Linked DNA regions of Zymomonas mobilis subsp. pomaceae ATCC 29192. The protein of the gene in region 1 interacts with the protein of each later gene in a pairwise test. Links are inferred from orthologs where the notes say so. Each region holds a gene or a part of one and is shown on either strand. Other genes may lie near its edges.

What was found.
Region 2: the proteins of ZYMOP_RS06160 (region 1) and ssb interact in binary tests that used the Escherichia coli proteins (3 or more experiments, as listed by UniProt). The link is inferred for Zymomonas mobilis subsp. pomaceae ATCC 29192 from one-to-one orthologs.

Annotation. Positions count from the first base shown.
Region 1 is NC_015709.1:1,406,450-1,409,693, reverse strand. What follows is about bases 86-2,998. They hold ZYMOP_RS06160 (primosomal protein N'), read left to right. Parts: upstream 86-414; coding sequence 415-2,583; downstream 2,584-2,998. Other genes in these bases: ZYMOP_RS06155 (capsule biosynthesis protein), read right to left, coding at 2,604-2,998; ZYMOP_RS06165 (hypothetical protein), read left to right, coding at 86-205. In the rest of the region: more of ZYMOP_RS06165, read left to right, coding at 1-85; more of ZYMOP_RS06155, read right to left, coding at 2,999-3,244.
Region 2 is NC_015709.1:1,816,655-1,819,919, forward strand. What follows is about bases 111-3,044. They hold ssb (single-stranded DNA-binding protein), read right to left. Parts: upstream 1,890-3,044; coding sequence 1,332-1,889; downstream 111-1,331. Other genes in these bases: cobT (cobaltochelatase subunit CobT), read left to right, coding at 111-1,246; feoB (ferrous iron transporter B), read right to left, coding at 2,031-3,044. Outside these bases: more of cobT, read left to right, coding at 1-110; more of feoB, read right to left, coding at 3,045-3,265. UniProt on the Escherichia coli protein: Plays an important role in DNA replication, recombination and repair. Binds to ssDNA and to an array of partner proteins to recruit them to their sites of action during DNA metabolism. Acts as a sliding platform that migrates on DNA via reptation.

The DNA.
Region 1 (3,244 bases):
CGGTGGTGGTTATTACCATGGCTATCGTGGCGGCTGGGGACCTGGAGCGGCTTTTGGTATGGGCGCATTAGGCGTTATGACAGGTGCACTTATTGCTAATGGTGCCTATGGCTATGGGGGCTACGGATATTATGGAGGTTGTGGTACACGCATGCAATGGGATCCATATATTGGCGATTATGTCCCTATGAGATTTTGCTACTAAATTTAAAATCAATATTATTTTACGAGCGGGTAAATTTCTTTACCCGCTCGCTCATTTTGTATGTTGGACAGAAATCTAAAGAGTAAGTTTCTATAATCTTCTTTTAAGCTGCCTATAATTTTATTAATTGAGTGCTTTAAAATAAGAAAATAAAGCAAATATAAACAAACCTTATCAATAATAAGGTTTTTTAATGAGATAAGGCTTTTGTGAAGCTTCGTATTCCTGTTTTGACGACAAATCCTTCTTTGGGGATTCTCACTTATACCTTGCCGGTGGGAAAGGATATCGTCCCGGGTAGCATCGTACGTATCCCTTTAGGGCCCCGCCAGATTTCAGGTATGGTTTGGGATACGCTTCCTTTAAAAAATGATATTATCCCAGAATCAAGGTTGAGATCTATCAGTGAAATTTACGATTTGCCTCCTGCCAAACGCTCTTATCGACGCCTAATAAGTTGGGTTGCTGCTTATTATATGGCCTCAGAAAGTGCGATTTTACGCATGGGATTACCGTTACCGCCACCATTGATGAATACGAAAATTACCCACGAATATTATCCTACCGGAAATATTCCCACACGTCTGACGGTTTTACGAAAGCAAGCCTTGGAAAGGCTGTCAGGAAAAAAAGGTCAAATAAATGAATTAGCAACATTTGCTCATGTCTCAGTCGCTGTTATCCGAGGGCTAATTAAGGAGGGCGCCTTAGCGGCTCTAGAGGTTAAGGCAGATGAAATAATAGCCATACCCGATCCCAATTTCAAATTACCCGTTTTGTCACGACAACAACAAGAAGCAGCAGATCAACTGCGATCCGCTGTAGAAGAAAGTAAATTTAGACCTTTTCTCTTAGATGGTGTCACAGGATCGGGTAAAACCGAAGTTTATTTCGAAGCTGTAGCACAGGCTATAAAGGATCAGAAACAAGCCCTTATTTTATTACCTGAGATTGCGTTAACCGAGCCTTTTTTAACCCGATTTTCTAGCCGTTTTGGCTGCAAACCTGTTGCATGGCATTCCGATCTTTCTCAATCTCGACGACGACAGGCATGGCGTGCCATCGTATCAGGAAAAGCCAAGGTTGTTATTGGAGCCAGATCAGCCTTATTTCTACCCTTCAAAAATATGGGACTCATTATTGTTGATGAAGCCCACGAGACCAGTTTTAAACAAGAAGACGGCGTATGTTATCAGGCACGTGATGTCGCTGTCATGCGTGCCAAATTTGAAGAAATTCCGGCTATTTTGGCCTCTGCAACACCAGCCCTCGAAACTGTCCTGCAAGTAAAATTAGGGCATTATAAAGAGATCAAATTACCCAAAAGGCATGGTTCAGCTGGATTACCCAATATCCACGCCATTAATCTATTAGAACATCCTCTACCCCGTGGTCGCTGGTTAGCAGAACCTTTGGTAAAATCGCTAAAAGAGGCCTTAGTCCGTCACGAACAGGGCCTGCTTTTTTTAAATAGGCGGGGTTATGCTCCTCTAACGCTATGTCGCCACTGTGGCTATCGTATTCAATGTCCACATTGTACCGCATGGATGGTTGAACATAGACAACAAGGGCAAATGATCTGTCACCATTGTGGGTTCACAACAACCATTCCAGATCATTGTCCAGAATGTCATGAAAAAGATGCCCTTGTTGCCTGTGGTCCCGGCGTAGAAAGAATTACGGAAGAAGCCTCAATCCTTTTTCCTGAAGCGCGTATTGCAACAGTGACGTCAGATACTTTGACGACCCCGATACAAGCCGCGGCATTCATTGATCAGATGGAACAAGGGGCCATTGATATTATTGTAGGAACACAACTTGTTACCAAAGGATACCATTTCCCCCGATTAACTGTAGTAGGGGTAGTGGACGCTGATTTAGGGTTACAAGGCGGTGATCTGCGCGCTTCAGAACATAGTTTTCAACAAATTGCTCAGGTCGCTGGACGGGCAGGACGAAGCGATTTAATGGGTCATGTTTTTATTCAGACCTACGAGCCAGATGTCCCCGTGATTCAAGCCTTGATCTCAGGAAATCGCGAACAATTTTATCAGGCAGAAATGGACGTAAGAGAAATAACCGAGGCACCACCCTTTGGAAGGTATGTTGCCTTAATTATCTCGTCTGAAAAACAGGACGTGGCAGAAGCTATAGCTCACAGGTTAGGACACACGGCGCCTATAAGAACCGATATGGAAATTTTCGGTCCTGCCCCTGCTCCCATGATGCAATTACGCGGTCGCTACCGTTATCGCTTATTGGTACAAGCCAAAAGAACAGTGGCAGTACAAAAAATTATTCGGAAGTGGTTAAGTACAGTAGACATTCCTTCCTCTATACGGATCACCATAGATGTTGATCCGTATAATTTTTTCTAATTTCTTAAAAAATATAAGTTTTATTGGGGTGGCAGAGATAGATTTGGAGCATGGCCTGCGGAAGCAACTAACCTTGGAGGAGAAGAAACTAAAGAAGAGGAAGAAGACCTGCTTATAGATCGGACAAGACTGGGCTCTATTGGGCAAGCCGCCTGTAATCGTGTCAGAACCCCCTTCATCACTTTAGCTAACGCTTCTTCCGAAAAAAATCCACCCGGGACAAGACAGCGTTCAATCAGAACACGTTTAAAAGCTGAAAAAATTTCCTGATCTGGTTTACCGGGATTTTCCCAAAAATTGTCCAGTTCTCCCTGATATGTCACACCTATAATATCATAGACTGCCTGTCCCAAGGTAATTACGGGAACATTACAATTTAATGCTAGCGTGCCACAGGTGCTATTGATCGTGACTAAGGCTTGCGCTTTTTGGGTAACAAGAGCGATATCGCCTCGCTCCATATAGTCAATCCGATCAGCAATCCCCAATCGTTTAGCAATAGCAAAGGATTCAGAGCACCAATCGCGTACTCCATTATCAAGAGGATGTTCTTTTATTACTAATCTTAAATTTTTGGGTGCGTAATGTGCAAAAGAACCTAATACCAACTCAATAGCTTCTAACATTCCATTAAAAGGTGAATGCAATCTGACTTGAGAAT
Region 2 (3,265 bases), 410 kb from region 1 along the record:
GCAAATTATCCCTTTGGATGATCAAGCAGAAACGAAGACGAGTCCTACTGATGATACCTCTGGTGATGAGGATAAAGAGAGCGAAGCCGGTTCATCAAGCGAACAAGATAGTCCGCAAGAAGAATCGGGTGGTGAACCACAGGAAATGCGCGGACAAGGTCAAGGGGATGAGTCCGATACTAGCGCCCATAACCCGGATCGGGACGGAAGCGATCAAGAAGAGCTGGCAACAGAGGGCGGCGATGAAGAAGGCGAAGGTCTCAGCCCAAATGCCACAGCAGGTAAAAATCAGGAAGAGGACAGCTTTCAGTATAAAATTTTTACAACCGCACATGATGAAATTGTTGCAGCGCATGATCTTTGTGACGAAGAAGAGTTACAGCGGCTACGAGCCTATCTTGATCAGCAACTAAGCCACCTTCATGGGGTCGTAACCCGTTTGGCCAATCGTCTACAACGGCGGCTTCAGGCACAACAAAATCGTAGCTGGGATTTTGACCAAGATGAAGGTTTATTAGATGCTGCGCGATTATCGCGTATTATCGCTAATCCTCTGTTACCTCTCAGCTATAAAATCGAGCGTGAAGCCTCTTTTAAAGATACGGTTGTTACTCTTCTTATTGATAATTCTGGTTCGATGCGGGGAAGGCCGATTTCAATCGCCGCGATTTCAGCTGATATTCTAGCAAGGACGCTGGAACGTTGCGGAGTGCGGACAGAAATTTTAGGCTTTACGACGCGGGCTTGGAAGGGCGGCAGCAGTCGTGAAGACTGGTTAAATGCCGGTCGTCCACCGGCCCCAGGGCGGCTTAATGATCTGCGTCATATTATATATAAAGAAGCAGATGAACCTTGGCGTCGCGCCAAAAATTCACTCGGTCTAATGATGCGGGAAGGGCTTTTAAAAGAAAATATTGATGGGGAAGCTTTAATATGGGCGCATAATCGTTTACTGGTGCGCCCAGAGGATCGGCGAATATTAATGGTTATTTCTGATGGTGCCCCTGTCGATGATTCCACGCTTTCTGTTAACAGCAGTAGTTATCTTGAAAAGCATTTAAGACAGGTTATCAATTGGATTGAAAATAAATCACCTGTGCAATTGTTGGCCATCGGGATCGGGCATGATGTAACCCGTTATTATCGGCGTGCGGTTACTTTGATGGATGCTGAACAGCTGGGCGGCGCGATTGTGGAGCAGCTGGCTGCTCTTTTTGATGACCGTAAAAGTAAAACTTCCAGTTAAAATTGAATATGTATTTTCTTTATATAAACGAAAAAGCCTGACTAAAAAGTCAGGCTTTTTTGCTTTATTCTATTTTTCATAAATCTTAAAATGGGACATCATCGTCTAAATCAATACCAAAAGGGTCGTGGCCTTCGTTCTTATTGCCACCCGCTGGGGTATTATTGTCAAAATCACCGTTGGTCTTGCCCCAATCGTTATTTTGATGGCCCGCATTACTGGAACCAAAATTATTATTGCCGGTGTTGCCGCCAAATCCACCACTACTGCCGCCGCCAAAATCGCCGCCGCTACGACTATCCAGCATGACAAGCTGCCCATTGAATCCTTGTAAAATGATTTCAGTGGTATAGCGATCCTGACCCGATTGATCTTGCCATTTGCGCGTTTGCAATTGGCCTTCGATATAAACTTTACTTCCCTTGCGAAGATATTGTTCGACAACTTTTACCAGACCTTCACTGAAGATCGAGACAGAATGCCATTCTGTTTTTTCACGTCGTTCACCCGTATTACGGTCGCGCCATGTTTCTGACGTTGCAATACGCAGATTGGCCATCCGGTTACCGTTACTAAAGGTTTTGATTTCAGGGTCACGCCCCAAATTACCCAGTATGATGACCTTATTAACGCTGCCTGCCATAACTTATGAGAATCCTTCAAAAAATCCGATATTGTCTTCCTTTAAACAAAAAGCCCTAAACAAAAAAGCACACTGTGGCGTAATTTAAGAATGACCCAACAAATCACGCCACAGGGCTAAAATATTATGTTTATGTCGACTTTAAAGTCCAAACATTCGGGCTACATGGAAAACAACGGTTGCAGCAATATAAGCAAGACCAAAGAGATAGGCCAGCGTGAACAAAGGCCACTTCCAACCATTCGTCTCACGTTTAATGACCGCAATCGTGGCAAGGCATTGCGGTGCAAAAACAAACCATGCCAAGAACGCTAAAGCTTGAGATAAAGGCCATCCTTTGCGCAAGGTATCGATTAAGGATTCCTGCGTTTTTTCTTCATCACTGCTATCAATGGAATAGACTGTAGCTAGTGCACTAACGGCTACTTCGCGTGCTGCCATCGCTGGAATGACGGCCATCGTCATCGCATGGTTAAAGCCTGCTGGCTTCATGATCGGATCAAGGGCTGCTGCTACCCGACCTGCAATAGAATATTCACTCTGTGGCACGCCTTCAGGGGCTTGCGGGAAAGCCAAAACCGCCCATAACGCGATAGATACCGTTAAAATAGTGGTTCCGGCGCGTTTCAGGAAAATCAGGGCACGTTGCCACAAACCCAAAACAATATCTCGCCAGATAGGCATCTGATAACGCGGCATTTCAATGAGGAAAAGACCTGCCTTTCCTTTTGCCAGCGTATAGCGGAAAATCAAGGCGACTAACATGGCTGCACAAATTCCGGCGACATAAAGCAGGAACATGACCAAGCCTTGTAACCCTATTCCAAAACCGACATTTTTGGCAGGGATGAAGGCCCCGATAATCACCGAGTAAACCGGTAATCGTGCCGAGCAGGTCATTAAAGGGGCAATCAATATGGTCGTTAGCCGGCTTTTAGGGTCTTCAATAGTCCGCGTTGCCATAATACCCGGAATAGCACAGGCAAAAGAGGATAATAGAGGAATAAAGGCCCGTCCGGTTAGGCCTACTCGTGCCATCATCCGATCCATCAAGAAGGCGGCTCTGACCATATAGCCTGACCCTTCCAACAGAAGGATAAAGAAAAACAGGATAAGAATTTGGGGTAAAAACACCAAAACTGATCCGACGCCCGCAATGATACCATCTACCACCAAAGATCGTATCAAGCCTTCAGGCAATAACGGTCTGATAAAATCTTGAAGGGCTGTAAAGCTATCTTCGACCCAGCTGATCGGTGCTTCTGACCAGGCAAAAACGGCCTGAAAGACAAAGAACATCAATCCGGCTAAAATGATAGGGCCTAGAAAAGGATGAAGGACGATATTATCAACCTTCTTCGACCATCCTTGCGGTT